3 regions of the Paenibacillus sp. LC231 genome follow, and region 3 is predicted to be linked to each of the others. Evidence: predicted binding sites of a transcription regulator. Region 3 holds the regulator's gene; each other region holds the start of a gene.
What was found. The regulator Rex, encoded in region 3, represses fermentation and respiration genes when NADH is low (regulators of the CRP and FNR family bind a similar motif). The targets are predictions, from matches to a motif close to TTGTGAAATATTTCACAA.

Region 1 (11,149 bases), on a different contig from region 3:
CTGCCCGTAGGTATTGCTCAGCCGGATGAGTGTCGATGTTAAAGCGCCGGGCTTGCCGTACATCATGAGATCCCGGAATTTGGTCTGGGTGATGCGGTGGTGAATGCCCATCCACTTCATAAAATCAATGGCGAAGTCGCAGTGCTGACAGATCAGCAGCTCCAGATCCTTGTGCTCGATGACACCGACAACACTATCCTCAAGCACCTCTGCCGAGAAACTGTGATTGTTGCTGAAGAATGGATCGGCTTGCCCGACTATGTCTCCCGGATGGTACATATATAGAATCAACTCTTTGCCTTCATCGGTCGATTTGGTTAATTTGATTCTTCCTTGTTTAACGTAGTACAGCTTGTCGGCGAAATCGCCTTCCCAGAACAAATGGGATCCTTCAGGGAGTACCCTTTCCTTCATGCTGACCAGCAGACGGTTGCGGTTTTGCTCCGAGAAGCACTGCGTGTTCCCTAAGTTTTCGATTTCCATTACATGGTCTACAGTATTCATGTTGGTATCCCCTAACATCCTAAAATTTGATCTGTTTAATCTTTAAATACATTATAACGTGAAAACATTCACTTTTGGGGGAGATTAAGAGGGAAATCGTGGCGAATTTTCAAACTTTGTGATCTCTTTCACTTGAAAGGAGGGGAAGACAGGTGTAAATCACACAGAAAAGATAAATACTTATATTGTGAAATAATTCACGTGAAAATAGAAACAGCTGTGTTACGATCAAAGCGTAGAAAGAAACATGAATCATGGGAGGATGAGAGATATGGCTGTGAGCAAAGGAACGGTGGAAGTAAAAGGACAAACAGCGTCGGAGTACATTCAGGGGCTGATTGACAAGGCGAATCGGGCCAAAGAAAAGTTTATGGAATTGAATCAGGAGCAAGTCGACGGGATTGTACAGGCCATGGCCATGGTAGGCCTTGAGAAGCACATGCAGCTGGCGAAAATGGCGGTTGAGGAAACGGGACGCGGCGTGTACGAAGACAAGATCATCAAAAACCTGTTTGCCACGGAGTATATCCACAACAGCATTAAATACGACAAAACCGTGGGTATCATTGAAGACAACGCCTATGACAGCTTTCAAAAAATAGCAGAACCGATCGGGATTATCATGGGGATAACACCGGTAACCAATCCGACCTCCACGACGATATTCAAGGCACTGATCTCCATTAAAACAAGAAACCCGATCATCTTCGGATTCCATCCATCCGCGCAGGCCTGCAGCAAGGAAGCCGCACGGATACTGCGGGATGCTGCCGTGAAGCAAGGTGCTCCTGCCGATTGCATCCAGTGGATCGAAGCTCCTTCCATGGATAAAACCAATGCACTGATGAATCATCCTGACGTTGCCTGCATTCTGGCTACAGGCGGTTCGGCGATGGTCAAAGCGGCATACAGCTGCGGCAAGCCTGCCCTGGGCGTAGGACCAGGAAACGTGCCTTGCTTTATTGAGAAGAGCGCGGATTTGGATCAGGCAGTGAACGATTTGATTTTGTCCAAAACCTTTGATAACGGCATGATCTGCGCTTCCGAGCAGGCTGTCATTATCGAGGAGCCTATATATCATACAGTGAAGAAAAAAATGATTGCCAGCGGCTGTTATTTTGTCAACAAGGAAGAGCTGGCGAAACTGACTGCGCATGCGATGGTATCGGATAAATGTGCGGTAAATCCTACTATCGTCGGACAGCCGGCAGCTAAGATAGCAGAGGCTTGCGGTTTCGAGGTACCGGAAAGCACCAAGATCCTGGTCGCCGAGCTGGAGGGAGTCGGACCTGCCTATCCGTTGTCTGCCGAGAAGCTTAGCCCGGTGCTGGCCTGCTATAAAGTGAAAGATGCGGAAGAGGGCATAACGCGCGCTGAGGAGATGGTTGCTTTTGGCGGCATGGGCCACTCGTCGGTAATCCACTCGCACAATGAGGACATCATCATGAAATTCTCAGATCGGATGAAAACCTGCCGTATCCTGGTGAATCAACCCTCTTCGCAAGGCGGTATCGGCGATATCTACAACACGAATCTGCCATCGCTGACGCTGGGCTGCGGTTCGTATGGACGTAATTCCACTTCGTCGAACGTGACGGCAGTCAATTTAATCAACGTGAAAAGGGTGAACCGCAGAACCGTGAATATGCAGTGGTTTAAAGTGCCGGACAAAATTTACTTTGAAAAAGGCTCGACGCAGTATCTTGCGAAAATGCCGGAAATCACCCGTGTCGCTATCGTTACCGACCCCATGATGGTGAAGCTGGGTTATGTGGAGCGGGTAGAGCACTATCTGCGTCAGCGCAGAGTGCCGGTAGCCATCGAAGTCTTCTCGGAGGTTGAGCCGGATCCTTCGACAACGACCGTAGAACGCGGAACGGAGATGCTTGCAAGATTCCAGCCGGACTGCATCATCGCCCTCGGCGGCGGATCGCCAATGGATGCAGCGAAAGCCATGTGGCTGTTCTATGAATATCCGGATACGGATTTTAACAATCTGAAGCAAAAATTCATGGATATCCGCAAGCGGGTCTATAAATATCCGAAGCTTGGACGGAAAGCGAAGTTCGTTGCCATTCCAACAACGTCGGGAACGGGCTCTGAAGTAACTTCGTTTGCCGTCATCACGGACAAAGGGCTGGGGAATACCAAGTATCCGCTGGCTGACTATGAGCTGACACCGGATGTGGCGATTATCGATCCGGAATTCGTATACACGCTGCCTAAAACGGCGGTAGCCGATACCGGCATGGACGTTCTGACACATGCGATTGAAGCCTACGTATCGGTGATGGCCAGCGATTATACGGATGGGCTTGCCATCAAGGCCATACAGCTGGTGTTCCAGTATCTTGAGCAGTCGGCGCTTACCGGCGACAAACTCGCCCGCGAAAAAATGCATAATGCTTCGACGCTTGCCGGCATGGCTTTTGCGAATGCGTTCCTTGGCATCAACCACAGTCTTGCGCATAAGTGGGGCGGTCAGTATCATACGGCGCACGGACGCACCAATGCGATCCTGATGCCTCACGTCATTCGTTACAACGCGAAGAAGCCAACGAAATTCGCTGCATGGCCGAAATACACCCACTTTGTGGCTGATGAGAGATATGCTGAAATCGCACGGATTCTCGGACTGCCGGCAAGAACGACGGAAGAGGGCGTGAACAGTCTGATTGGCGCAATCCGGGAGCTGAACAGCAAGCTCGGGATCGAGGAGTCGTTCCAGCAGCTTGGCATCGACCCTAAAGATTTCGAGAAAAATGTTGAGCATTTGGCGGACCGGGCTTTTGAAGACCAGTGTACAACGAGCAATCCGAAGCTGCCGCTGGTGACGGAGCTCGCAGAAGTTTACCGCAACGCATTTTACGGCCGGTTCTAGACTAGATAGACTCTAAACGCCGATCGTGAAGATCCAAATAGATTTTCAGACAAGGTATGCAAGACCAGGTTCAGAGTGATAAAAATCACGGGAAAAGATGAGTTTGTGATTATTATCACAGATGCAGGAGATCAACAGGACTACAATAAAGGTGTAGATGGAAGCTGAATCTCAGATCTTTGATATAGAAGCTTGAAGGCACAAGGCGGGGTAGTGGCACCATTGATCGTGAAAATAATCACATTAAAGATCTGAGACAGATCAAGGTGTGGCCCCGCCTGTCCTTGCAAGCCCCAGCAAATCTAGGAGGGATTCAATATGTCGGTGATTGAAAAAGAAGCAGGCTGGAAAGGTTTTAAATCAGGTAAATGGACCAAGCGAATTGACGTTAATGATTTTATTGCAGAGAACGTTACTCCCTATTATGGCACTGATGAATTTTTGGCGGGACCCACGGATAACACCAAAGCACTGTGGGATATCGTATCGGATTTAACCAAGAAGGAACGGGAGAACGGCGGGGTTCTGGATGTGGATGTCCATACACCATCAACCATCACCTCCCATCAACCTGGCTATTTGGACAAGGATAAAGAACAGATTGTCGGCGTTCAGACCGATGAGCCGTTCAAACGCTCGATCCAGCCTTTCGGCGGGATCCGGATGATGATTGATGCGTGCAACGCATACGGCTTTGAAATGCCGCAGGCGGTTGTGGACATCTTCAACGGTATACGCAAAACGCATAACCAAGGCGTGTTTGATGCCTATACTCCTGAGATGAGAGCAGCGCGCAAGGCCGGGATTATTACGGGTCTTCCCGATGCTTACGGCCGTGGACGTATCATCGGTGACTATCGCAGAGTATCGTTATACGGCGTGGACGCGCTGATCCAGGACAAATTGAGAGAACTCGCCGAGCTTGAAGTGGATGCGATGGATGAGCCGATCATCCGTTTGCGGGAAGAATTGTCTGAACAAATGCGGGCGCTCAAGGAACTGAAGGAAATGGCGGCTATGCATGGTTATGACATTTCCAAACCTGCGAATACGGCGAAGGAAGCATTCCAGTGGCTGTATTTCGGTTATTTGGCCGCAATCAAGGAGCAGAATGGCGCTGCGATGTCGCTTGGCCGGGTATCTTCTTTCCTTGATATTTATATTCAACGGGATCTGGCTGAAGGCAAGCTGACGGAAGAAACAGCCCAGGAACTGGTCGACCATTTCGTAATGAAACTTCGGATCGTGAAATTCCTGCGTACGCCGGATTATAACGAGCTGTTCAGCGGGGATCCGACGTGGGTAACGGAATCCATCGGGGGCATGTCGGTAAACGGTGAGACGAGAGTGACCAAGAATAGTTTCCGTTTCCTGCACACCCTGTACAATTTGGGACCTGCTCCGGAACCGAACTTGACGGTGCTATGGTCGGAGAAGCTGCCGGAAGCCTTCAAAAAATATTGTTCGAAAGTTTCGATCGAAACCAGCTCGATTCAATACGAGAACGATGATCTTATGCGTCCAATCTACGGAGACGATTACGGCATCGCCTGCTGCGTATCCGCGATGCGCATCGGAAAGCAGATGCAGTTCTTCGGAGCCAGAGCAAACCTCGCCAAAGCGCTGCTCTATGCGATTAACGGCGGTAGAGATGAGAAATCCGGCGCCCAGGTTGGACCGGAATATCCGGCCATCACCGCGGAAGTTCTGAGTTATGATGAAGTCATGAAGCGATTCAAGCCGATGATGGAATGGCTTGCGAAGCTCTACATGAATACGCTCAATGTTATCCATTACATGCATGACAAATATAGCTATGAACGGATAGAGATGGCGCTTCACGACCGGGATATCCTGCGCACGATGGCATGCGGCATTGCAGGCTTGTCCGTAGCAGCGGATTCACTGAGCGCAATTAAATATGCGAAGGTGAAGCCGGTACGCAACGAGCAAGGGATTGCGGTGGATTTTGAAATCGAGGGCGAGTTCCCTTGCTACGGCAACAACGATGATCGCGTGGATAGCATCGCCGTTGAACTGGTCGAGGCCTTCATGAGCATGATTCGCAAGCACAAGGCTTACCGTGATGCCATGCCAACCCAATCGGTGCTCACGATTACGTCGAACGTTGTATACGGCAAGAAGACAGGAACCACGCCGGATGGACGTAAGGCAGGCGAGCCGTTTGCGCCGGGCGCGAATCCGATGCACGGACGCGATAAGAAGGGAGCTCTCGCTTCGCTGACCTCCGTGGCCAAGCTGCCATATGAGGACAGTCTTGACGGCATCTCGAATACGTTCTCGATCGTACCGAAAGCTCTTGGCAAGGAAAGTGATATCCGCGTGAACAACCTGGTTGCGATGCTGGACGGTTACTTTGGCAGCAAAGCGCACCATCTGAACGTCAACGTATTTGACCGGGAGCAGCTGATGGATGCGATGGAGCATCCGGAGAATTATCCGCAGTTAACGATCCGGGTATCCGGTTATGCGGTCAACTTCGTCAAACTGACGCGCGAACAGCAGCTTGACGTCATCAACCGTACGTTCCACGGATCGATGTAAGGATGGAAGACTACCATAGCGGATACGGAAAGGATGACGCACCATGCTAAAAGGTCATGTACACTCCATAGAAACGTTCGGAACGGTGGACGGTCCGGGTATCCGCTTTGTGCTCTTCATGCAGGGTTGCCTCTTGAAGTGTCAATACTGCCATAATCCGGATACCTGGGGACTGCATGAAGGACGCGAGATGACGGTAGATGACGTATTGGCAGAGATTGAGCCTTATCTGAGCTACTACCGTTCATCGGGCGGCGGGTTAACGGTCTCCGGCGGTGAGCCGACATTGCAGTATCCTTTTGTCACGGAGCTGTTCAAGGAAGTGAAGCGACGCTGGAATTTGCATACGACGCTGGACAGCAACGGCTATAATGAACCGGAGAAAATATCGGAATTGCTGGAGCATACCGACTTGGTGCTGCTGGATCTGAAGCATATCAACGACGAGAAGCATATCAAGCTCACCGGGAAGTCCAATGAACGGACGTTGAAGACCGCCCGCTGGCTGTCCGAACATGGTCGGAGCATGTGGGTCCGGCACGTATATGTGCCGGGCATCCATGACAGCGAAGAAGACTTGATTGAGTTAGGTCAATTTATTCGGACGCTGCACGGCGTCGAGAAATTCGAAATCTTGCCATATCATCAGATGGGCGTGTATAAATGGAAGGAGCTCGGCATGGCTTATCCATTAGAGGGCGTTCCTTCACCATCCGAAGAGGAAGTGGCACGCGCTTACCGGTTGATTGGCGAAATACCCGAGAACATAGAGACTGTCCAGTAATGATTTCAGCTGCCTAATACTAAACATAATATGTTATGATTAATAACAATAACCTTTCCTATTAATGGAAGGGTTATTGTTCTTTGTAGAGGATTTTATCCCTTGGATAGAAAAATGTCGACCTATCGAAATATGCAATCGCTTTCTATAATGAAGATGTAAGGAAAGTGCCTATCAAATATACAAACACTTCGGGAGGGTCAAAGACAATGAAGAAAAAGGGTCTGGCATTATTAATGTCGCTTCTGTTCGTCTCATCCACGCTTTTGTCTGCGTGCGGCGGCGGTGACAAGGCAGCAGAGAAGCCGTCAGGTGGTTCGGAAGGAACGGTAAGCAATGAGCCGTTTGAAATCACCATCCGCCATACGCAAGTTGGTGAATCCAAGAAGTTCCGTCTCGCATTGCTGAACGATGTGGTCAGTAAGACCGAAGAGGCGGTGCCAGGACTGAAAATCAAGCTGGACGCTGTAGACTCTGAAGTGAACCGTAAAGAGAAGCTGAGAGGCGAGATGGCAGCCGGTAAGCCGCCGGAAGTGTTCGATGTGTTCGGCAGCCCCGATGCAGGCGTATATTCCAAAGAAGGCTTGATGCTCGATTTGACTCCGATTTTGGATGAACTGGGCATTAAAGACAAATTTACGACGCTAGACCCGTTCACACATGATGGCAAGATCTACGGATTGCCGATTGGCGGTTCCATCGAAGGTATTTTCTATAACAAGGACTACTTCACGCAAAAAGGGCTGAGCGTTCCAAAAACATTGGCTGAATTAGAGCAAATTGCCGAAACCATCAAAGCCGACGGCAAGATTCCGTTCGCGCAATCCTCCAAGGATGCTTGGATTCCACTCATGACCACGAATAACTTGTGGAGCTATTACGCGGGGCCAGAGGTTACTTACGGCTTCAAGACCGGAGAAACGAAATGGACGGATCCGAAAGTCGTTGAAGGTGTGAAGAAGCACCAAGAATGGGTTGAGAAAGGGTACTTCAAAAAAGGCGAGCTCGGTTTCGAATATGCGGACATGAGAAACCAAATGATTACCGGCGAAGCCATCATGATGATGGACGGATCATGGGCGAACTCCGTATTTAGAGATCCGGCTCAAGCGGGTGACATGGTAGGTAAGGTCGGATACTTCAATCTGCCTCCGGTTAATGAAGGCGACCCTGTCATTGTCATGCAGGACGCAAACAACGGATATGGATTCTCGGCAGCGGTTGCGGAAGATCCTCGCAAACTTCAGGCGGTTAAAGAATTCATCAAAAATATGTGGACAGATGAAATGCAGCTTCGCGGACTGAAAGAAGACGGTGTACTGCCGGCGATGAAGATGGATCTGGCCACCATGAACTCCACTTCGGACGATCCGCTTATGCAAGACATTTTCAAAGGCGTAAGTGAGATCAACAAATCCTTCCCTGCCTTTGATGCACTTGTTCAAGCAGACGTGAACACCGCACTGAGCATGGGAATTCAGCAAGTCATCGGCGGCGAGCTTGATGCCGAGAAGATGCTCGAGAATGTGCAGGCAGCGCAAGAAGCGGCCAATGCTTCAGAGGAATAACTACAATCCTAGACGGAAGGGCACCACCCGCTGCGGTACATGGGGGTGCCCTTTCGCCTAAACAACATCAGACATAAATACGGAGGTTACCATGAACAAAGCGCTGAGAAATCCTCTGATTTACATCGTTTTTGTGCTGCCGGCATTCTTGCTGTTTCTGGCTTTTTTCATATACCCGATCTTTACTGCGTTTGACAACAGCTTTACGAGCTGGAACGGCATCTCCAAAGATGTGAAGTATATTGGGTTCGATAACTATGTAACAGCCTTGAATGACGATGCTTTTTGGAAGGCTGTCAGGAACAACGTTTATTTCATTCTCTTTTCCTGTTTGATCCAGGTTCCGACGATCATAATCTTCTCCCTTTTAATCGCAAACGTGAAGCGTTTGAAGGGGCTTTATAAAACAGCGGTTTTCGCGCCGTCCATCATGTCGACGGCTGTCATCGGCATTTTATGGGGATTCATTTACAATCCGGACTTTGGTCTGATGAATGAGATTTTAGGGCTGGTTGGCGTTGAACCCATCTATTGGTTATCGGATCGCAAATGGGCCATGATGGCCATCCTGATCACAAACGCATGGCAATGGACCGGCTTTTACATCGTGATGGTGCTTGCCGCAATTTTATCCATACCGAAGGAGCTTGATGAGGCTGCGGCAATTGATGGAGCGACAGGCGTCCAAAGAGCAACCAAAATCACGCTTCCCTTAATTATGCCAATTATCTCTGTTGTGATCATGCTGTCGATCGCGGGAGCCATGAAAGCGGCGGACATTATTCTGGTTATGACCAAGGGCGGGCCGGCCGGCTCAACCGACGTTATGGCGACATATATGATTCGATATGCAATTACGAGCTTCAAGCATGGCTTTGGCAATTCGATCGCCGTGCTGATCTTCCTCTTTACGATTATTGTAACGGTGCTCTACCAGGTGCTGGTCGCAAGACGCAACGAAAGGATTGAATACTGATGAGAGCAATAAAGAAACTGATCCCGCACATTTTTCTGATGGCCTACTTGCTCGTTATACTGTATCCATTCCTGTTCGTCCTGTTCTCTTCCGTGAAGGTGGATAACCAGTCCATTGCTACGAACCCATTTGGTTTGCCAAGCACGTTGGTATTTGATAACTATGTGAATGCATGGGTGAGCGCCAAAATTAGCACGTATTTCTGGAACAGCTTATACATCGGCGTGCTGTCAGCCTGCTTGTCGATTCTATTTGCGGCGATGCTGGCTTTTGCCGTGACGCGGATGAGATACAACCGGATCAGCGCGATTGTCTTTCAATGTATTTTGATAGGTATGCTGATTCCAAATAACTCTCTTATGCTGCCGATATACGGCATGATGAGGCAGTTGGATATTTTGAACACGCATATGGCCCTGATTCTGCCATATGTTGCCAATGCCATCCCGTTCTCGGTTATTATACTGGCTGCCTTCATGCGGTCGCTGCCCGGTGAAATCGAAGAAGCCGCGGTTATTGATGGATTGAGGTCCGGAGGGTTGTTTGCTAGAATTATCTTACCTCTGACCGTTCCGGCCATCGTTACCGTATTTATTATCAACTTCCTGGGTAACTGGAACGAATTCTTGCTTGCTAACTATTTCCTATCGAATGATGAACTGAGAACGCTGCCTGTCGGAATGGTCGGATTCAGGGACGCCTACAATATGAACTACGCACAAATGTCTGCGGGTATCGTATTCAGCGTGCTGCCGGTCCTTATCATTTATGCCGTGCTGCAAGAGAAGATCATTGAAGGCGTCACCGCAGGAAGTGTCAAGGGGTAATACCAGGAGCAGGAGCATGCGTATGAATTTGCGGAACAAACTATTCACGGCCTTTTTGGGGCTTATTATTATTCCGTTATTTGTGCTGGGCCTATTTACATTCTTTATTACGTACAATTCGATTGAGAAAAAATACAGCCAGCAGGCTGAATATTCGCTAAAAGCGATCAGCTACAGCATTCTGAGCGTGTTCAAGGAGATGGAGTATGTCACGGATAACGGGATTGCCACCTCCGTCTTTGCCATGGCGCTGAATGCCAAGAATCCCGATGATCAAAACCTGATTAAGGAATCCAATGCTGAACAGCTGAAACTGAACGACAGACAGCGAAACTTTCGGAATCTACTATACAATCACCCAGCCATCAGTTATGCATTTTTATATCATTTCAATAAAGAGTCATCACCGATTCCGATATTCAGTAAAGAGGATTTCAGAACGCTGCCTTACGAGCAGTTTAAGAACAGTCCTTTATACGAAGAGGTTGTGCAGCTTAACGGAATCCCCAAATGGCTGGCTCCGCACGAATTTCCGGAATTGACGGGGGCGGAGCCGGTATTCACCCAGATCAGGCTGATTAAGGACGTGACGACACTCCGCAAGCTGGGGATCCTGGTCGTCCAGATCAAGAGGTGGGAGTTTGAAGAGATTTTCCGTCATCTGACACTGCCTAACAATCTGCAGAATACATCGTTTATGTTGGTCAACAATGATGGCTTCATTTTATTTGATCCAAATAACGATATGGATGGCCAAAATATTAGTCAATATATGAAGCATGACGTTGAATTTAAGCAAGGCTACCAAAGTTTTAAAGCCAAGTTTAACGGCAAGGAGAATATTGTCTCCATCTATCATCTGAATGATTACGGCTGGAATCTCGTCTCGGTGACCAGCTGGGACTCGCTCTCACAAGAGGTGACTTCCTTTGCCAAGTGGTTCTTCGTCATTATGGGCCTCTGTCTGGTTACGGCGATTGTGTTCAACCGTCTGTTTATGAATCGGATTACCGGGACGATCGCTGTCATCGTACGGTTTATGCG
Region 2 (11,149 bases), on a different contig from region 3:
AAATGTTTGATGGTTATCTTCAGAATCTTGATCGTAAAGGATTGGCCACTTCCACGATTAACAGTCATGATATCTTATTGAATATTTTAGCTTTGGTAGACCAGACGAGTTGCAAAAAGCGAATGTTTAAACATGCCCGAGAAGATGAAGTTAAAGCATCCCATTGTGCAGTGTTTTTATGAACTACGGATCAGTACGCTTGGAAAATTACTGAATTTTAAGAAAATGAATGCCCCGGTTAGGGACATTCATTTATCAGGTTTTTTAGGCACCAAGGAACATGTTCATGTCATCTTCCACATTGGTAATGCCGCCGATACCGAAGTTTTCCACGAGGACTTTGGCAACGTTAGGCGACAGGAATGCAGGGAGCGTAGGGCCCAGATGAATATTTTTAACGCCAAGATATAGCAGGGCAAGGAGCACGATAACCGCTTTTTGCTCATACCAGGCAATGTTATAGGAAATCGGCAAATCATTAATATCCTCAAGGCCGAATACTTCCTTCAGCTTCAATGCAATAACGACGAGGGAGTAAGAATCATTGCATTGACCAGCGTCCAGGACCCGCGGAATACCACCGATTTCGCCTAGATCCAGTTTGTTGTATTTGTATTTGGCACAGCCTGCCGTTAGAATGACCGTGTCTTTTGGAAGTTCAGCCGCAAAATCGGTGTAATAGCTGCGGGATTTCATCCGTCCATCGCAGCCGGCCATGACGAAGAAGCGGCGGATCGCCCCGGATTTCACGGCATCGACGACTTGATCGGCCACGTTCATCACAGCGGCATGAGCGAAACCGCCGATGATCTCACCAGTCTCAAGTTCGGTTGGAGCTGGGCATCCTTTCGCTTGCTCGATCAGTGCGGAGAAGTCTTTGGGAGCACCGTCTGTTCCTTCTGGAATATGGCGGACACCCGGAAACCCCGTGTTGCCTGTTGTATAAATACGGTCCTTATAACTGTCTTTCGGCGGAACGATACAGTTGGTCGTCATTAATATCGGTCCGTTAAAGGCTGCGAATTCGCTATTCTGCTTCCACCACGCATTCCCGTAATTGCCTACAAAATGCTCATATTTCTTGAAGGCCGGATAATAGTGGGCAGGCAGCATTTCACTGTGCGTGTACACGTCCACGCCGGTTCCTTCCGTCTGCTTCAGCAGCTCCTCCAAATCCTTCAGATCATGGCCGCTGATGAGAATGCCGGGCCGGTTTCTTACCCCGATATTGACCTTTGTGATTTCCGGATTTCCGTAAACCGAGGTGTTCGCTTCATCCAGCATCGCCATGGCGTTTACGCCGTATTTACCGGTTTCCATCGTCAAAGCGACCAGATCCTGCACTTCCAGGCTGTCGTCAAGCGTGGCGGCAAGTGCACGGCGTATAAAACGGTTTAATTCGTTATCATCCTTCTCCAGATGAAGCGCGTGGTACGTATAAGCAGCCATCCCCTTCAAGCCGTACGTAATCAATTCGCGCAGCGAGCGGATGTCTTCATTGCGGGTCGAGAGGACACCCACCGTACGTGCTTTTTCATCAAAAGCAGCTTCGTTATCCGCCTGCCAGACGGCAGCATCAGGGAGATTGGCGGTTCCTTCCGGATATTGTTCGTTATAATAGGTGCGCACCTCGCCGCGGAGCTCGATCGCTTCCCGGATTCTTCCCACAAAAACCTCGCGGTCAAAGTTGGCGTTCGTAATCGTTGCAAACAAGGAGTCCATCATAAACAGTGATACGCACTGTTCAAGCTCCTCCGGCAGCCGGACATCCAGACTGAGAAAAGAGATACCTTTTAGCAGATAAATCAGCAAATCCTGCAGGTTTGCCACATCATGCGGTTTGCCGCATACTCCGACAATGGTGCAGCCTGTTCCTTTGGATGCTTCCTGACATTGAAAGCAGAACATGGACGGCTGATGCTCTAAGGTCTCTTGGGCGTTGTTATTCATTATTTTCTCCTCCAATTTCGTGATTTTTTGCCTTAAGGTCAGTATAAAATTGCCTCGCAATGGGACTGTTGAAGACAGTATACTTCGCTCCCACAACCGACATAGTGATTGGAATCACAATTTTTTGAGTTGTGAGTATAATCACAAACCCGGTTCGTTTCTTCTTTTAAACTGGAATTAATGACCTAAGAAGAAATGAGGAGAGAACATGTCGATTTTGCCTCAAAAGAATGAACTGGGATTTTTCGAGATTCGTCTCGAATCCATCGGCGGGCTTGGCGCCAATCTGGCCGGAAAAATGCTGGCCGAAGCCGGGGTGACCGGCTCCGGACTTAACGGTTCGAATTTTTCCAGCTATGGTTCGGAGAAAAAAGGGTCGCCGGTGAAGAGCTTCGTAAGGTTCTGCGATTCCGAGGTGGAAATTCGAGATCACAGTCCCATTGAGCAGCCGCATGTCGTCGGCGTATTTCATGAAGCATTGTATAAGACGATCGATGTCATAAGCGGAGTACAGCCTGATGGAACGGTGCTTGTGAATACGGCGCGAGCCCTGTCCGAAGTGGCCGTTGATCTGAACATGACGCAGGGAACGCTGGCTGTCGTTGATGCGCTGAAGATTTCCGTTGAGGAAAAAACGAAAGTGAATACGGCCATGCTGGGGGCATTGTTCCGGATTTGCAGCTTCCTGAACCCGGACGATATGCGGCAGGTGATCCGTACAACATTTGAGAAAAAGCTGCCCCACCTCGTGGAAGCGAATGTGCGGACTTTTGACAGAGGATATAACGAAGTTCAGTTCCTTTCCTTGGGAAACGGCTCAGATCTTATAGACAAAATTGCCTTCGCAAGACCGCAGCCGATGCTTGGATATGAAACGCAGGAGCTTGGCGGGATTCTGAACGTTACGGCAAACAGTGTCCTGAAGGATCTTAGCGGCTCCCGGCAGGGATATTTGCCAGAGTACAAGATCGAGGACTGCATTCACTGTGCCGCCTGCGATACGGTATGTCCGGATTTCTGCATCGTGTGGGAGAAGAAGCCGGATAAGCGCGGGAATATGCAGATGTTTATGAAAGGTATCGATTATCAGTATTGCAAAGGCTGCTTGAAGTGTATCGAAGCTTGTCCGACCACCGCTTTAGCTGCCATGTTAGAAGAGCCGTACTATGCGGAGCAGCACCGTGTGCCGCAATCATTTCCCTATTTAACCGCGGAGGGAGTCAGATCATGAATATGCACATTCAAGAAACAACGGAGAACAAGCTGGCGGCCGCTCAAACGGCAGTCTTCGAATCGGGCAACGAAATGGCTGCCATGGCGGCTGCCCAGATTAACTATCACATGATGGGTTATTTTCCGATTACACCATCTACGGAAATTGCCCAATATCTTGATATGATGCGTACACGCGGTGAACACGACATCAAGCTGATTCCAGCTGACGGCGAACATGGATCGGCGGGGATTTGCTACGGTGCGGCCGCAGCCGGAGCACGGGTATTCAATGCTACCAGCGCGAATGGTTTACTGTATATGATCGAACAGCTTCCTGTGCAGGCGGGCACACGTTTCCCGATGGTCATGAATCTGGTGACGCGTGCGGTCAGCGGACCGCTGGATATTCGCGGTGACCATTCGGATCTTTACTACGGTCTGAATACTGGCTGGGTGATTTTGACCGCCCGTTCACCGCAGGCCGTGTATGACATGAATATCATGGCGCTGCGAATCGCCGAACATGAAGACGTGCGCCTGCCGGTCATTGTAGCTTATGACGGATTTTTTACATCGCACCAGAAACGCCGGGTACACATATTTACGAACCGGGAAATCGTTCAGGCGTTTGTAGGGGAAAAGGCACCTGAATATCCACATGTACTGGACGAGAACAACCCGATCGTTGTTGGGGCTTATATGAACGGCGACGATTTGATGAACAACCACTACCAACAGTCAAACGCCATGTACCGTGCGGGCGAGGTATTCAAGGAAGTGGCAGAGGAATACGCAGCTTTATCCGGAAGATCCTATTCGCCGCTTGATCTGTATCACATGGAAGACGCAGAGGTGGCTTTATTCCTGCTCAATTCGGCGGCTGAATCCTCCAAAGACGTCGTGGATCGGCTGCGGGCGAAAGGAATTAAAGCGGGCATAATCAGCCCGAATATTCTCCGGCCGTTCCCGGCAAGAGAAATTCGCGAGGCGTTAACAGGTGTCAAAGCACTGCTGGTTGGCGAACGTGCCGATTCTTACGGTGCGCACGGGGCCAATCTGACCCATGAGGTCAAAGCGGCCCTGCAGGAAATCCGTGGTCCGCAGCCTATTGTGCTGTCCCGCATATTTGGTCTTGGCGGGAAAGACTATTATGCGGATGACGCGGAAGCTTTTTTTGCCTTGACGATCGAGGCCATGGAGCTCGGTTATGCCAAAGTGCCGTTTGATTATTACGGCCAAACACCGGGAGCTGAGGAGCTAAGACTGCAGCCGGTCATTGCCCCGATGAATGGAGACCACTTTAAATCTGGCCTGATCACCGTAAAGGTGGATGAAGAGACGAGTAAATTATCCGTTAAAGTGCCGCCGATGCGGGCGCTTGCCGCGAAACCGAAACGGTTTGCTTCCGGTCACGGAGCTTGCCCAGGTTGCGGTATTTTTCCGGCGCTGGAGCTCTTTTTCAAAGGGATTGAAGGCCATGTCGTTACTTTATTCCATACCGGCTGCGCTTATATCACAACAACGGGTTATCCGTATAACTCGCATAAGCAGAGCTTCATTCATAATCTGTTCCAGAACGGACCGGCTACTTTATCCGGCACGGTAGAGGCGTTCCTTGAGAAGAAACGCCGCGGGGAAATCGAATTTCCTGAGGATTTCACTTTTGTGATGGTGACCGGCGACGGCGGCATGGACATCGGGATGGGCTCGGCCCTCGGGACGGCGCTGCGGGGCCATAAACTGATTATTCTGGAATATGATAATGAAGGCTATATGAACACCGGTGCGCAGCTTTCGTACTCTACGCCATTAGGGCATATGACCAGTACGTCCGGTGTCGGCAAACAGCAGCAGGGCAAAGCGTTCCATCACAAGGATACGGTGCAAATGATGGCTGCGGCACATATTCCGTATGTATTCACGGGGACGGAAGCATTCCCGCAGGATCTTGTGAAAAAGGCGGCAAAAGCGCAGTGGTACGCTCAGAATGTAGGTACTGTCTACGGCAAGCTGTTGATCACATGCCCGCTGAACTGGAAATCGAGCGACAAGGATGGGGAGAACATCGTCCGCGCGGCCGTGAATTCAAACTTCTTCCCATTGTATGAAGTCGAGCAGGGAGAAACGAATATTACGTACGATCCTGAAGCGAAGAAAAAACAGGTACCGCTCAGCGACTGGCTGAAATACATGGGCAAATCAAGACATCTGCTCAAGGAAGAAAACAAAGACATGCTTGGCGAATTTGAAAAAGAAGTGGAGCGGCGCTGGTCGATCCTGAAAGCGAAACACGAGAACCCACTGTTATAAAATATTCAATTCAGCATACTAAGATTTAGCCCTAGCAGCTAAATATACCGCATCCCGAATCTGGAACTGATATAACCGTCTTAAAGAGTACCTGCTCAGCCTTTGAGCAGGTACTCTTTGTGGTTGCGATCGATTAGATTTTTTCTTTTCTATAAAGAGGAGAAGCAGATATTCCATTCAATATGTGGGACATGTTATGGGTTGTTTTTTGGCAGAGGTTTATTCATACTGATTAAGATGTGCAGATGGATACCGCGCCCCTCAGGGTTCGAAAACATAGGAGGAACCATGTCCTGGAGCAAATTGAAGCAACAGCTGGAGAGTTTTCTCAGTCCTGCATTAGTCGGAAGAGTTGAATATCGCGCAACCGGTTATCGTTATTTACCTGATAAAGCAGGGCTTTGTTATATTTCGGTAGATAAAAAGAACGTACTCCATATGAGTGATAAAACCAGCTCAATAAGATGGTATCAGACGGAGCTGGAAATTAAGAATGATCCCCATATCCAAATTCCGATCAGCGATGATGAATTGGAAGCCGTCAGAAAGGAAACCAAAGGGACTGTTCCAGAGGATCGTCTCAACGTCATTGCAAGAAATAGAAAAGTATCCGTACTCGCAAAGGAGCTTTTGTCAGCACAGGCTGCATTAAGTAAATCCAATTTTGTCGCTACAGCGAATAAGTTCTTATCTACTTCTATAGAAGAAAGCATGGAGAGCGATGATATCTTATTGAATATTCTAGCTTTGGTAGACAGACGAGTTGGCAAAAAGCGGATTGTAAACATGGCAGACAGGATGAAGTTAAAGCATCCGATTGTGCAATACTTTTATGAACTGCGGCGCCGTGCGTGATGAGCATAAATCATTTTCATTGAAAGAATCATATGCACTTGTGGAAGAGAGGGAATATCATGTCTGAACAAACAAAGTCGGAAAGAGTTCATCAGGTATTCGAAAAGATATCGGATCAATACGACTCCATGAACTCGGTCATCACTTTTAGGAGACATATCGCATGGCGCCAAGATGTTATGAAACGGATGAATGTGAAAGAAGGAAGTAAAGCTCTTGATGTGTGCACGGGAACCGGGGATTGGGCGATTGCTTTAGCAAATGCTGTTGGAACGCATGGAGAAGTCATTGGATTGGATTTTAGCCAAAACATGCTCAAAATAGCACAAGATAAGCAGGAGCAACAAGCTTTAAAGCAGCTTACCCTTATCCAGGGAAATGCCATGGAGCTTCCTTTTGAAGATGATTCATTTGATTATGTAACCATTGGTTTTGGTTTAAGAAATGTACCCGATTATTCAACCGTGCTGCGGGAGATGTATCGAGTAACGAAGCCAGGCGGACAAGTCGTTTGTCTAGAAACATCCCAACCCACATTAATCGGTTATCGACAAGCTTCCCTCTTTTATGTTCGCCATATCATGCCCTTGCTTGGAAAGTTTATTGCTAAAAGTTATGATGAATACTCATGGTTGCAAGAATCGGCCCGTCATTTCCCCAATAAAAATGTGCTGAAACAAATGTTTTTGGAAGCGGGATTTTCCATGGTAGATGTAAAAAGCTATAGCGGCGGTGTCGCGGCCATGCATAAGGCGATAAAATAAGGGTCTGCGATTAACATATACTGCCGTTTGATATACGCTGCTTAAATATGCTATAAGTGAAGAAAAAGCAAGGAAATGAACAGATTGTATTTCCTATTTCGGGATCAAGATTTGTCCTGGTATGTATTATAGAGGAGTATTGGATATGAAAGATAATTTTTGGCGTGATTTACCACGGCCTTTCTTTATACTGGCGCCCATGGAAGATGTGACGGATGTTGTGTTTCGCCATGTCGTAAGTGAAGCAGCCAGACCGGATGTGTTTTTTACGGAGTTTGCGAATACCGAGAGCTATTGTCACCCGGATGGGAACCACAGTGTGCGCGGACGTTTGACTTTTACGGAGGATGAACAGCCGATGGTAGCCCATATCTGGGGAGATAAGCCGGAATTCTTTCGTCAGATGAGTATCGGCATGGCGAAAGAAGGGTTTAAAGGCATCGATATTAATATGGGTTGTCCTGTAGCGAATGTAGCGGAGAATGGGAAGGGAAGCGGACTGATCTGCCGTCCCGACATTGCAGCGGACATTATCCAGGCGGCCAAAGCCGGGGGATTGCCCGTCAGTGTAAAAACAAGGCTCGGTTTCACTGCCGTAGACGAATGGCGCGACTGGCTAACCCATATTTTGAAGCAAGACATTGTGAACCTGTCCATTCATCTGCGGACAAGAGAGGAAATGAGCAAGGTCGACGCGCATTGGGAACTGATTCCGGAGATTAAGAAGCTTCGTGATGAGGTGGCACCCGACACACTGCTGACCATTAACGGGGATATTCCTGACCGTCAGACCGGCCTCAAGCTCGCTGAACAATATGGTGTGGACGGCATTATGATTGGGCGTGGGATTTTTCATAATCCATTTGCTTTTGAGAAGGAGCCGAGGGAACATAGCAGTGAGGAATTGCTTGGTCTGCTGCGGCTGCATCTGGATCTTCATGATCAATATTCGGCGCAGATGCGGCGCTCCTTCAGCGCACTTGTCCGCTTCTTCAAAATCTATGTTCGTGGATTCCGAGGGGCAAGTGAACTCAGAAATCACTTAATGAACGCAAAGTCAACAAGTGAAGTTCGTGCGCTGCTCGATGAGTTTGGAAGCAAGCATTCTGATGAGGTAGATGAACGAGGAAATTAAATGGACAGGCTTGAGAAACAACAGCGCTCCATGAGAACAAATAACTTTTTGGAAAACATGGCCGACTTGGCTGTGTTTTTTCTTTTGGAAAAATCTCAGCGGACATTCTTGCTATAGCTTTTAGCTATAACTAGTTATGAGATTTTGGTATGCCTTATAACTCCTCTCGTCGTGATATGATATCGCTATACAACGAGGGGGTTATGTACATGACTGATAAGTTTCAGATCGTAGGAAGTTTGTTGCGGCCCGAAGAGCTGCTGAAATATAAAACGCAAATTGAACATCGTGATGATATCCAGTATCCGTTCTATGAGAATTTCGAAGGGTATGCCGAGTGCGAGACAGAGGCGATCAAACAGGTCGTGAAAAAGGAAATCGAGCATAACCTGTCGGTTGTTACGGACGGCGAATTCTCCAAATCGATGTGGCATCTGGATTTTGTATGGGGCTTTGGCGGAGCCCAGCGTTATATCGCGGATCATGGCTACTTTTTCCGGGATGTGGACGGAACCTCGAAATATGAAACACGCAAAGATATTGGCCTGCGAATTACTGGCAAACTGAGCGGAAAGAATCATCACTTCATTAAGCTGTTTAAACAGCTGCAAGAAACGGCTGGCGATCAGCAAACGAAACTTTGCGTACCATCGCCTTCCCATATCTACGGTGAACTTTCCTGGTCGGATAACATTGGCGGCACGGATGCGGTTTATCAGAACAAACAGGAGCTCAAAGCCGGTCTTGTGAGCGCGTATAAGGAATTTGTAGAGGAATTCGCTGCGGCAGGCGGCAAAATCCTGCAATTCGATGATTGCTTGTGGGAGCTGTTTGCAGACGATAACCCGAACTCTCCGTTTACAGGGGAGCATATTAATCAAGCGGAAGTACAGGGTCTCGCCACCGAATTTATTGAGATTAACAATACGGTGATTGACTTCGGTCACAGCCTCGGCTTGAAAATGTGGACACACAACTGCCGGGGGAACTACGATTCCCGCAACATGGGCGGTGGATCTTATGCAAAAATCGCCAACCTGTTCCTGAAGCAGTTGAAATATGATCGCTTCTTTCTGGAGTGGGATGATGATCGTGCGGGTTCGATTGAAGCTCTGGAGGTTTTCAAGGACAGACCGGAAACGGAGATTGTTCTGGGCTTGTTGTCATCCAAAACCAATACGCTGGATGATGAAGCACGCGTCATCCGTCTGCTTGACGAAGCATCCAAAATCATTGATAAGGATCGTCTGCTGCTCTCGCATCAATGCGGCTTTGCGTCCTGCGATGGCGGTAACGAGCTAAGCGAAGCCGAGCAGTGGGCAAAAATCGATCAAGGTCAACAGATTGCCAAGCAATACTGGAATAACTAAATTCGGATAAACATCTTGAGCTAATAGGGATGACTCAAAGGGCCGCTTATGGACCCCGCGAGGCATCTCTTTTTGTATGCAGCGTGTGCCCCGTTCAAAAGCAGAACCCCGAATTAGGACGTGACATTTGATGTAGTTCGAGATATTTGATAGGTATGCCTAGCTTTTTCTATACTTCAAGCAAGCTGCTAAAGACCATTCCATAGGCTAAGTCGGCCTGAAATGTTGAATTGAACAGGAGAAGCCTTCGCTTACGAAGAAGTTATATACTTCCAGCTGTCTTTGCTGAAGGTTGCGGGGTATGAATATTAAACCGCATTAATCATTTTCCGAGAGGTGAGCAAGGGCGATGCTATATTTAAATAACTTCAAACTCTCTTCTACCATTTCCAGCAACCCGAATATATATCCCGATCATGTGTTCAGGCACATGGCAGGGGAAGTGCTGCTGTTTGATCGAATCACGGTATTATACGGCAGTAATGGCTCCGGCAAATCCACCTTGCTGAATCTGATCGCCAACAAATTGGGAATGGCGGGCGCTGAGCGAATGGCCACTTATGGACGCAGCATCTACGTTCAGCGATTTATCGAGGAAAGCAGCTATCAATTCGGGCAGGATGAACAGGAGCGTCCCCTATATAAGCTTCCTGCTGAGAGTCGATACATCAAGTCAGAGGATCTGTTGTATGAAATCAAGAAAATACAGCAGGAAAGCGCGCTTCGCGAAGGGCTTCTGCATGAGCAGCTCATTCAGGGAAAGAGCAAGACCGAGGTAGAAGAGCTGGAGCAGTCGTATGAATTCAAGAAGAAGATGGATATCATTCAATTCTCTCAGGAGAAGTATTCAAACGGGGAAAGCTCGATGCAGTTTTTTGAGGAATATTTGCTTCCCGGGCAACTGTATTTATTGGATGAACCGGAAACGTCGCTTTCTCCGGCGAATCAAATCAAGCTGGCCGAGCAAATGAACGATTTGGCGCGTTATTTTGACAGTCAATTTATTATTGCTACGCACTCTCCCTTTGTCCTGGGTACGCTTCATGCGAAGATCTACAATCTCGATGCGAAGATTTTGCAAACGGCCGAATGGTTTGAGCTGGACAATGTACAATTCTTTTATCGATTTTTTCATAAACATCAAAGATTGTTTGAATGAATAGGGTTGAGTTTCCAGAAGAGGTATCCTTCGAATAAGGATATCTCTTTTTGTTATGGGTATTTTATCCACCTTGGCACATTGCCTGCTTGAATGTTGAACGTATAAGGATTGAAAGACAATTTGGCAGAGCAATGAAATGAATTGATTTTTATGCAGAAAGTTGTATAATCTACTTAATTAACGTTAATTAAAATGGAGAAAAGGGGATGAACATGACCAGAACGAAGCTGAAAGAAGCTGCGCTGAGGTTATTCGGACTAAAGGGCTACGACGGAACGGCATTATCGGAAATCGCGAAGGAGGTCGGCGTCAAAACACCGGCAATCTACGCCTTTTTTGAAAGCAAGGAAGATCTGTTCATGACGGTCTTCGAAGAATCGATGAGCGC
Region 3 (11,149 bases):
TTGTAATCTCGGAAGAGCAGACAGGCGGTCGAGGAAGAATGGGAAGGAAATTCCATTCCCCCAGAGGCAAAGGCATATGGATGAGCCTGGTGCTTAGACCGAAGCAGCCGCTGCATTTAACCCAGCAGCTGACCCTATTGACAGGCGTAGCGGTATGCCGTGCAATTGCGAAGTGCGCCGATGTGCAGACCGATATTAAATGGCCAAACGACATTCTGTTTCAAGGCAAAAAGGTTTGCGGCATTCTGCTGGAGTCTGCAACAGAAGACGAAAGGGTGCGCTACTGCATAGCCGGAATCGGAATCAGCGCCAATCTGAAGGAATCGGATTTTCCGGAGGAGCTGCGCGGCGTTGCGACTTCGATTCGCATGGCTGGCGGAGCAACCGTCAACCGGACAGGGCTGATTCAGTCCATTATGGCGGAGATGGAGGTTTTATATGAATTGTACAACGAGCAGGGCTTCGAGCCTATAGCCTCTCTCTGGGAAGCATTGTCCGGCACGGTGGGCAGGGAAGTTCAAGTGCAGACGGCCCGTGACCGTTTTAGCGGGATTGCCACAGGACTCAACCGAGACGGCGCGCTGTTGGTTCGCAATCATGATGACGAGCTAATCCCCGTATATTCCGGTGAAATTCTTTTTGATACCAGGTAAATGAAACATGGTGAAATCGTGGCTCGAATTTGTTATACTATGACCAAGAGGCGGTATCGTCATGAGCGAATTGCACTCTTCAGCAAGTAGAAATGAACATTTTTTAGAACACCTTCATAACTGTTATGCCGGTTACGTTGGATTCTGCTCTGAGCCGAAAGGACCGAGACAGAAGGGACGATCGCGAGTGACTCTTTTTTGCCTTTCGGACTTTTTAGCAAGTATGTGCTAAAAGGTTTTTTTATTGTGTCTAACTTATTTACACAAAGGAGGCTGTGTCACAATGGCAGGCAAACAACCACTGAACATTGTAAAGATGAAGAACATGAAGAAGAAGGGTGTACCGATCACCATGCTGACCGCGTATGATTATCCTTCCGCCAAGCTGGCGGAGGAAGCGGATATTGATATGATATTGGTAGGCGATTCCCTCGGTAATGTCGTGCTTGGCTATAACTCCACCATTCCGGTAACGCTTGACGACATGGTATACCATACCCGTGCAGTCGCTCGTGGAGCGGAAGAAACGTTCATCGTAGCGGATATGCCGTTTATGACCTACCACGGGGATATTGATGAAAGTCTCCGCGGGGTGCGGAGATTGATGCAGGAAGGCCATGCGCATGCCGTGAAAATGGAGGGCGGAGAAGAAATCGCCGGCACCGTGAAACGGATTGTACAGTCCGGCGTACCGGTGCTGGGCCATATCGGGCTGACGCCTCAGTCGGTGAATCAGATTGGCGGCTACCGCATACAGGGCAAGGATGCCCAAGACGCGCAGCGGCTCATGAATGATGCGAAGGCACTTGAAGCGGCAGGAGCATTTGCCATTGTATTGGAGCTGGTAACGGAAGAGGCAGCGGCGGAAATTTCCAAAGCGCTGAGCATACCGACGATTGGCATCGGAGCAGGCCGCTACTGTGACGGTCAGGTGCTGGTATTCCATGATATATTGAAGTACGCGTCCCCTTATCGGGACAAACGTTTTGTGAAAACCTACGCCGATGTCGGTTCCATCATCCGTGAAGGCATCACGCAGTACGTGAAGGAAGTGAAGGACCGCTCATTCCCGGCCGAGGAGCATGTCTTTAAGGCCGAGAATCATGCAGGTTCCGAAACGACAACCACATTATATGGGAGTCAAAAGGAGAAGGTGGGCACGACATCATGAAAGTGATTCGCACCATTGCGGAATTAAGATCAGAACTTAAGGACCGCCGAGAATCCGGCAGTGGTCCGGTAGGACTTGTGCCTACGATGGGTTATTTGCATGAAGGGCACGCCAGCCTGATGCGTAAGGCGCGGGAAATGGCAGGTACGGTGGTCGTCAGTATCTTTGTCAATCCGATTCAATTCGGACCGGGTGAGGATTATGAGACCTACCCTCGGGATGAGGGACGCGATCTGGCGTTGGCGGAATCCGAAGGGGTGAATGTGGTTTTTATTCCAACGGTTCAGGAAATGTATCCCCAGCCGACCAAAACGAAGATTGCCGTATCGGACATTACGTCATTGTTGTGCGGGGCCTCCCGTCCCGGGCATTTTGACGGTGTTACCACGGTTGTTAATAAATTGTTTAATATCGTAAAACCTGACTATGCTTTCTTCGGCATGAAGGATGCCCAGCAGGTGGCCGTGATTGAGCAAATGGTACAGGACCTGAACATGGACGTGACCATCGTGCCTTGTCCGATCATTCGCGAAGCTGACGGCCTTGCTCTAAGCTCGCGCAATGTGTATTTGAAGCCGGAAGAGCGGGAACAGGCACTTGTGCTGTCGGGCTCATTACGGACGGCTCAGGAGGCAATCCGGCAGGGACAAGCGACGACGGCAGGAGAGATCCGTGCGTTTCTTCGGGATTATATATCCCGGTCCCCGCTCGCAGACATTGATTATGCAGAATTGCTCACTTTCCCGGAACTTGTTCCTGTGGAAGATTCATATCGCATTGCGGATGAAGGCAGAACCGTCATTATGGCGCTGGCCGTACGATTTGGCCGTACCCGCCTCATTGACAATGCGTTACTTCAACCAAAAGTAGGGGGATCCCATGTTTAGAACAATGATGAAATCCAAAATCCACCGCGCGACGGTGACGGAAGCCAATCTGAACTATGTGGGCAGCATTACCATTGATGAGGATCTAATGGAGGCTGCAGATCTTCTGGAGAATGAAAAAGTTCAAATCGTGAACAATAACAATGGCGCCCGTTTGGAAACGTATGTGATCAAAGGCGAACGCGGCAGCGGCGTGATTTGCCTGAACGGGGCAGCTGCAAGGCTTGTACAGCCTGGCGACAACGTCATCATCATTTCTTACGCCATGATGTCCAAAGAGGAATACGACAATCACACCCCAACGGTCGTGATCGTTGACGAATTGAATAAGCCGGTAAACACGGAATACCGTGAGGTTCACGCCGCGGTTCTCTAAAGGTCTTCTAAGAACCAAAATGTGTCGGGACCTTAAAGGGATGAAAAGACCGTCTTCTACAGAAAATGAGTTCAGGTCGACGCACTGATCTCATTTTTCCGCTAAGGGTGGGATGCAGCTATGTTTCAACATGTATTCGCTGAAATGAACAACATGTTAGATGAAATTGTGAAGCATTACCCTTCTGCTCAAGGTCCCCAAAAACAGGCGCTGGTACAAAACTGGAACATGCTCAAAAGCATGAGCGAGGGCATTATCGAGGAATGGCTCCATTTTGAAGAGAAGATGGCCATCTTCCGCGAGAGTGCCGCCTCACCTCCGGTTTTTCCACCGACCGAAGCGCCTGAATTGCAGCTTGATGCATTTATTCGCGGTCAAGGTTATTACAAGTTGTTGATGTTCCAGCCGGCCATACAGCAGTTTGAGGCGGCCGCCACCGTATTTCCGGAAAGCCTTCTGATCAAGCTGTATATTGCGATGTCCCATCTTTATTTGGGGCAAACCATACCAGCATCCGATGTGTTGGTGTCCATCCTGCCCCTGGCAGACAACAAGAAGATGCGGGCGATGATATACAATGCGCTTGGATGCATCGAGGTGTTGAATGGACAGCAAGGGAAGGCCGAGGAGCATTTCGCACTGGCGATTCACAGCGACCCGACGCTTCCTGACCCCATTATCAATCTGGAGGTCTGCAAGCAGAATCGCGGTGAGCTCCAGTACGGCAGCCAATTGATCTCTTTGCTGTAAAAAATCAAGCTAAAACAAGAAGCGATGTCAGAGCTCATCCTTGAGACTTTGGTATCGCTTTTTGCCGTATGGAGCTTACGGAGGAGTGCGGGGATTTTTTACCCGGAATGTTCAAAACCCGCAACTTCTGGTATGCTGTTAATTAGTCTGGAGGAAAGGGATTTTATCGAAATGAAATTTGCCGTATTGGATTTTGAAACCACGGGCAACCAGTCAGCAGATGAGATCATTCAGGTTGGACTGGCCATCATCGAAGAGGATCGAAGCATCTCCCGCGTATACGGCACCTATGTCAATCCCGGGATTCCGATCCCTCCTTTTATTACCGGTTTGACCGGCATTTCCGACCGTGATGTAGCGGATGCTCCGTCATTGGAAGAAATGATGATGGAACTCGTGCCCATGCTCGACGATGTTGTATTGGTTGGGCATAATGTCGCTTTTGATTTTAACTTTTTGCAAAATGCACTCGATCGCTGCGGCTATTTACCGTTCAGCGGCCGAATTCTAGATACGATGCACTTCTTAAAAATATGTTTTCCCTCGCTGCCTTCTTATCAGCTTGGGATGGTGTCCTCTCATTTCGGCCTGGAGCATGACCGTCCGCATCAGGCGGACAGCGATGCACTTGCCACAGCCTATGCGCTGCTGAAATGCCTGGAGGAGATCGATGAGCTTCCACTGCTTACCGTGCAGCGGTTAAGCGACCTGTTTGCCGACGAGGACAGCGACTTGGCCTGGTTCTTTGACGGCATCCGTGCCGACAGGGAACTCCAGGCAGTACAAGCCGGAGACACCCATACGTACTATCGTCAATTCGCCCTGGCTGTTGACGATTGGAACGATATAACGCCTGCCAGGGATGAGACGGCGCCTAATCCCTTGGCTGATGTAAGCTTTGAGCAATACATGAATGATGTCCGTGAACGTCTAAAGGAAACGCTGCCTCATTACGAGAGCAGGGATGCCCAGGACATGATGTTCCAGGAAGTGATGCAGGCACTCGATAACAATAAACATCTATTGATCGAAGCCGGCACGGGAACAGGCAAATCCCTCGGGTATTTGCTGCCGTCGATTTATCAAAGCGTGAAGCAGGAACAGAAGGTTATGGTGAGCACGCATACGATCAACCTTCAAGAACAGCTGCGTGACCGGGATATTCCCCTGCTCACCCAGGTTGTTCCTTTTCCTTTTAAAGCGGCTATTTTCAAGGGAAGAGGCCATTATTTGTGTTTGAGAAAATTTGAACATAAAATAAATAGAAGAGATTTTCATACCCCGAAGGAAGATGTGATCACCGCGGCGCAGATGCTGGTCTGGCTGACCCAGACGGAGAACGGGGATGATGAGGAGCTGAACCTTGGCGGTCGCGGAGGGGATTTCTGGGAGACCATTTCCAGTGATTCGGATTCCTGCCTGGGCCGTGCCTGCCCATGGTTCCGCAAATGTTATTATCACAGGGCCAAACATGAAGCGGGCATCGCGGATGTTGTCATTACGAACCATTCGAAGCTGTTCACCGACGTGAAAGCGAATCACCAGCTGCTTCCTAGTTATGACCGTCTCGTCATCGATGAAGCGCATCATCTGGAGGACGTCGCCGGCAAGCACCTTGGCTTGCAGATGAAATATTTTTCGGTTGTCCACACGTTGACCCGTATGTACAAAGACAGCCGCAGCGGTCAGCTTCCGGCTCTTCGCCAGCTGCTGCAAGCGTCATCCCATGAGAAGGCTGCCGAGTGGTCTTCCGTCATCGACCGGATTTATCCGGATCTGATCACCGTCAAAGAGAATTGGGACCGGCTCAGCGATCAATTGTTCGGACTGCTTCCGGAGCGCGGAGACGCGACTCCGGGGGATGCCGGTCAATTCTCGCTTCGCTTATCGCCTCTGAAGAAGCCGAAGGATTGGAATTCGCTGGCCGAGCTGGAGCATCAAATTCATCTGACGCTGGGCGATGTCGTTCGCAAGGGTGATAAGCTGATTGCCGAAATGAAGGAAGATCTGGACGACTACAGCGCGGACAGTCTGTTAACAGACCTATCGGGTCTGTTTAAGGACCTGGCGGCACACCGCGAGGACCTGAGGACCTTCATGTCGCTGAACGATGAGGGTACGGTATACTGGATGGAGGCGAACGGCAACTTCCGCGGCAAATCGCTGCAGCTTTATGCGGTGCCCGTCGATGTCAGCACCCACTTAAAGGAATTGTTTTTTGACAAAAAACAAAGCGTGATCCTGACATCGGCGACCTTGTCGGTGGACAAATCGTTTCAGTTCATGATCGAGAATTTGGGTCTTCAGGAAGCGGCAGATAACGGCAACCTGAACACGGTCCTGCTGCCGTCCCCGTTTAATTACAGGGAGCAGGCTCTCCTTGTTGTGCCGCGCGATTTTCCGAGCGTGAAGGGCTCGGTCGGGGATGCACTCTTTGTGAATACACTTGTGCAATCATTGGCTGATACGGCCATCGCAACGCATGGTCGCATGCTTGTCCTGTTCACCTCGTACCGCATGCTGCGTCAGGTGCATGAGCCCTTGAAGGAGGCGCTGGGATCCAGCGATATTACGGTACTGGGACAAGGGATGGACGGAACCAGCCGTACCAAGTTAATCCGGAGATTCCAGGATAGCAGCGCTTCGGTTCTGCTGGGCACCAGCTCCTTCTGGGAAGGAGTAGATATACCCGGTGAGGCGCTCACCTGCCTCGCCATCGTACGGCTGCCGTTCCAACCGCCGAATCACCCTCTGGTCGAAGCCAAGAGCGAGCTTCTGCAGCAGCAGAAGAAGAACCCGTTTATGAAGCTTTCGGTTCCGCAAGCGGTCATTCGCTTCAAACAGGGATTTGGCCGACTGGTACGGACCGCGCAGGATAAGGGGATTGTCATCGTCTACGATACTCGGGTCATTGAATCCTATTACGGGAAGTATTTCTTATATTCCTTGCCTGGACCGAAGATGGAGCACATGCCGACAGAGGGGATCGTTCCCCGAATTTCGGAATGGCTGCAGGAAGAGGCAGGCATAGAGAACCAAGCTGAATAAAGTGAAACCATGAACGAGCACAAACAAATGTAGTTATTAACCTATTATTAGGGGGAGCATGCATGAAATCGGAAAAAATTTCGGAAGCCGTGGTCCGCAGATTACCTGTATACTTGCGCTATTTGAATGAGCTTCAGAAAAGGGAGGTCTCCACGGTTTCCTCCCAGGAACTGGGGCAGAAACTGGACCTCAATCCTGCTCAAATTCGTAAGGACCTAGCGTATTTCGGTGATTTTGGACGGAAAGGGATCGGATATGACGTATCTTATCTGATCGAGAAAATTCGCCAGATTCTAAAGCTGGACCAGAAGATCAATGTCGCATTGATTGGGGCCGGTAATCTTGGACATGCATTATCGAATTACAATGCATTTCTGAAGGACAATATGAAGATTGTGGCGGTTTTCGATTCGTATTCTCCCAAAGTTGGTATGAAAATTAACAATTTGGTCGTACAGCCGATGGAGGAGCTGGAGAAGACGGTTCATGAGTACGGCATTCGTATCGGGATTATCACCGTTCCGGATTTTGAGGCGCAGAATGTAGCGAATCAACTTATCGCGGCAGGCATCGAGGCTATCCTGAATTTTGCACCGACCATCCTGAAAGCTCCAGCCCATATCCGGATTCATACGGCAGATTTTACTACGGATTTGCAGAGTTTGGCCTATTATTTGGATAACGGCAAGGAGGATGCAGCACATGACGACAACGAAGTGGATGATTAAAAACGGAACGTTTGCAGTACTAGAGGAAGGCAGATCCGTGTTACGCGGATATATGGTCGTTGAGAACGACCGGATCACCTACCTGGGTGAAGAAGAGCCGACTGTCCAAGAGGGAACAGAAATCATCGACGGAACCCAACTGTTTTTCCTGCCTGGATTGGTGAACACGCACGGACATGCGGCCATGTCGCTTCTTCGCGGGTATGGCGACGATCTGGCACTACAGGTATGGCTTCAGGAAAAAATGTGGCCGATGGAAGCCAGATTCACGGCCGACGATGTATACTGGGGAACCTCACTCTCCGTGCTGGAGATGATCAAAGGCGGAACCACGACATTTGTGGATATGTATGATCATATGGATCAGGTTGCAAAGGTAGTGGAGGACTCAGGCATGCGCGGCGTTCTGACACGCGGTGTCATCGGATTATGTCCGCCTGAGGTGCAGCAGCAGAAGCTGGATGAGGCGGTTGCATTCGCGAAATACTGGCATGGTCAGGCTGACGGTAGGATTACGACGATGATCTCACCGCATGCACCCTATACGTGCCCGCCGGATTTCATCGAAAAATTCGTGCAAGCATCACATGATTTGAATTTGCCTTTGCATACGCATATGTCCGAAACGGAAACGGAAGTAGCTCAAAATGTAAATGACTACGGACTTCGCCCTGTTGCCCATCTAGAGAAGCTTGGCATGTTCTCCCGTCCAACGCTGCTTGCGCATGCCGTCCATCTAACCGATGAAGAAATCGAAATTCTGGCCAAACATCAAGTTATGGTTTCGCATAATCCAGGCAGCAATTTGAAGCTTGCCAGCGGCATCGCTCGCGTGCCTGCACTGCTGAAAGCCGGGGTCACCGTGTCTTTGGGTACTGATGGACCTGCCAGCAATAATAATCTGGATATGTTTGAAGAGATGCGGCTGGCCGCACTGATCCATAAAGGAGTAAGCGGGGATCCAACCGCAATTCCAGCATCCGAAGCGCTTCGGATGGGTACAGAATATGGAGCCAAGTCAGCCTTCCTTACGGATATTGGTACGCTTGCGGTAGGTATGAAGGCAGATATGATCGCACTGAACACGGATCAGGCGCACTTCCTTCCGAAGACGGATTACATTTCTCATGCTATCTACTCCGCCAGTGCGAAGGATGTTGAGCATGTATGGGTTGACGGCAAGCAGGTAGTGAAGAATGGCGCGAGTCTTACTCTCGATGAGGAACGTATCCGCCGGGAAGCGCAGCGTGCCTTTGAGCGTCTTACAACCCTCTAGGGAATAATCAAGGGGAGCGAGGAAGACGGATTTGAAGAAAAAAACGAAGTGGATATTGCTGAGTGTATCCGGCGTGCTGCTGTTACTGCTTGGTTTACAGCTCTATTATTCATATGTGATGAAAGATGCTTGGAATGAAGAAAGAATGGCAATTGCTGCCGCCAAACAACATGGCCAATTGGTTACGTCCGGGAAGACCTATAAATCGGTGTGGGGCGAGGACAATAACTACTGGGTGATAAGCGGGAAGGATCAGGACAATCAAGACCGTATGGTATGGGTGAAATTTACGGATGACAACGTACCTGTTGCAGGTGCCGAGGCTGTCCAATCCGTTTTGCTGAATACGGGGTTGTCTGAAGACCAGATGCGGGATCAGATTTATAACGAATTGCCTGGCGTAGAAATTAAGCGGCTGCTGCCTGGAATGTATGAGGGCGAGTATGCTTGGCAGCTGCAGTATGAACACAACGGTCAGCGCGGTTATCGGTTTTATCGTTTTCAAGACGGTAACACCATCGGTAATGACATTATTCTTCCAAATCAATAAATAAGAAGGAGAGAGGGGCCCTTTAATATTCGCGGGTTCCTCTCTTATTTCTCTATAATTGTAAGCGTATTCAGAAATAATATGGAAAAACTGTTCTAAATATTTTCACAGACATGCATGAAAAAGTATATAAGATGTGATATACTCATACTTGTACAAAATGAGCATATAAACTACATGCATCCCTATATATCGTTGTTATATGTATTATTGTGTTGCAGCATGATAGACAAAATTTCATACAGAAATGAAGGAGGAACTTCATGAAACTACGCATTGTACCTATCGTGCTGACTGTCGTGATCTCAGCATCGGTTCTCTTTGGCGGATGGTTTCTGTATCGGCAGATGGCTTTGCAAAATCCGCTGGCCAATGTTGTGTCACAATATGACGGCGTGAAGGATTCACATATAGATATTAAACAGAATACCGTTACTTTGAATCTTGATTTGGCTCCGGATACAAATTTGCAAGGCCTGGTCCAGCATATTAAGAAGGAAGGCAAGTCTGTGATTGGCAATCGGGAATTGAAAATCCAGGTGGAGGACCATTCCTCGGAAGCACTGGATCAATGGTGGGAGAAGGCGATGCTGTCAGTCGCTGAAGCGATGGATAATAAGCAGTATACCGATATTCAATCATCGCTCGAGCAGCTTGCTGCCCAGTCTCCGAATTTGAAAGCTAAAGCAACGATTGATGACACCAACGTCTATGTCAGCTTGTCAGACGGCAAGTCTGGTAAATTTATAATCTTGCCGCGTCAGTCTGGCAACATGGAGGTGTGGAATCATGCCTAAATTAGCTAAAGAAATCATGTTAGGCTTTATTCCGGTTTTGCTGGTATTCCTTGTGTTTGTCGGCGTGAACATCGTGCCCTTGCTCATCGCTGCAGCACTTGTAGGCGGCTTGTTGTTTATCGCGAAGATGAAGGGCGGCATCGCTGTAGGCGCAGCGAATGAGCGGAAGCGGAAAAAGAGCGGACCTGCCAAGCTGACGTTCGAAGAAATCGGCGGGCAGGATAATGCCAAGCAAGAGCTGCGTGAAGCACTGGATTTTCTGATTCGTCATGAAGACATTAAGAAATTCGGCATTCGTCCATTGAAGGGCATTCTTCTCACCGGGCCTCCGGGAACAGGGAAGACGTTGATGGCTAAAGCCGCTGCCCATTACACGGATTCGATCTTTGTTGCTGCATCCGGCAGTGAATTTGTTGAGATGTATGTCGGTGTTGGTGCAGGGCGCATCCGGGATTTGTTCAAGGATGCTCGTAACCGTGCGGCAAAGGAAAACAAGCAAAACGCCATTATCTTCATCGATGAGATCGATGTCATTGGCGGTAAACGCGAAGGCGGCCAGCAGCGCGAGTACGACCAGACGCTGAATCAGCTGCTAACCGAGATGGATGGCATCTATTCGCAGGATACTCCTCGTATTCTGGTTATTGCCGCGACAAACCGGAAAGAAATGCTGGATAGCGCACTGCTGCGTCCAGGGCGTTTCGACCGTCACATTCAGGTCGATCTGCCGGATAAGAAGGGACGTACTCATATCTTGAATCTGCATGCGGGCAATAAGCCGTTGCATGAAGATGTTGACTTGGAGAAAATCGCCGAGGAAGCATACGGCTTCTCGGGCGCACAACTCGAGAGCGTCATGAATGAAGCGGCCATTTACACGATGCGCGAGAATGAACAGTTTATCCATCAGCGT

Region 1: a site for Rex is predicted at 3,612-3,629, ahead of pflB (formate C-acetyltransferase). Genes of this name have one in related genera too.
Region 2: a site for Rex is predicted at 2,080-2,097, ahead of hcp (hydroxylamine reductase). Genes of this name have one in related genera too.

The regions. Positions count from the first base shown of each region.
Region 1 covers NZ_JFOM01000056.1:183,712-194,860, forward strand. The annotation lists gene AK95_RS31245 (Crp/Fnr family transcriptional regulator) at 1-504, opposite strand, end outside; gene adhE (bifunctional acetaldehyde-CoA/alcohol dehydrogenase) at 776-3,385, shown strand; gene pflB (formate C-acetyltransferase) at 3,704-5,950, shown strand; gene pflA (pyruvate formate-lyase-activating protein) at 5,994-6,734, shown strand; gene AK95_RS31265 (ABC transporter substrate-binding protein) at 6,944-8,302, shown strand; gene AK95_RS31270 (carbohydrate ABC transporter permease) at 8,394-9,278, shown strand; gene AK95_RS31275 (carbohydrate ABC transporter permease) at 9,278-10,105, shown strand; gene AK95_RS31280 (cache domain-containing sensor histidine kinase) at 10,128-11,149, shown strand, end outside.
Region 2 covers NZ_JFOM01000026.1:354,462-365,610, reverse strand. The annotation lists partial or broken gene AK95_RS35355 (SF0329 family protein) at 54-201, shown strand; gene hcp (hydroxylamine reductase) at 265-1,950, opposite strand; gene AK95_RS18810 (2-oxoacid:acceptor oxidoreductase family protein) at 2,159-3,181, shown strand; gene AK95_RS18805 (thiamine pyrophosphate-dependent enzyme) at 3,178-5,475, shown strand; gene AK95_RS18800 (SF0329 family protein) at 5,764-6,330, shown strand; gene AK95_RS18795 (demethylmenaquinone methyltransferase) at 6,390-7,094, shown strand; gene AK95_RS18790 (tRNA dihydrouridine synthase) at 7,240-8,229, shown strand; gene AK95_RS18785 (cobalamin-independent methionine synthase II family protein) at 8,439-9,599, shown strand; gene AK95_RS18780 (AAA family ATPase) at 9,949-10,758, shown strand; gene AK95_RS18775 (TetR/AcrR family transcriptional regulator) at 10,968-11,149, shown strand, end outside.
Region 3 covers NZ_JFOM01000005.1:252,289-263,437, reverse strand. The annotation lists gene AK95_RS02780 (biotin--[acetyl-CoA-carboxylase] ligase) at 1-653, shown strand, start outside; gene panB (3-methyl-2-oxobutanoate hydroxymethyltransferase) at 937-1,824, shown strand; gene panC (pantoate--beta-alanine ligase) at 1,821-2,711, shown strand; gene panD (aspartate 1-decarboxylase) at 2,704-3,087, shown strand; gene AK95_RS02760 (hypothetical protein) at 3,208-3,837, shown strand; gene dinG (ATP-dependent DNA helicase DinG) at 4,009-6,885, shown strand; gene AK95_RS02750 (redox-sensing transcriptional repressor Rex) at 6,948-7,613, shown strand; gene AK95_RS02745 (amidohydrolase) at 7,588-8,889, shown strand; gene AK95_RS02740 (cell wall elongation regulator TseB-like domain-containing protein) at 8,921-9,439, shown strand; gene AK95_RS02735 (hypothetical protein) at 9,703-10,236, shown strand; gene AK95_RS02730 (AAA family ATPase) at 10,229-11,149, shown strand, end outside.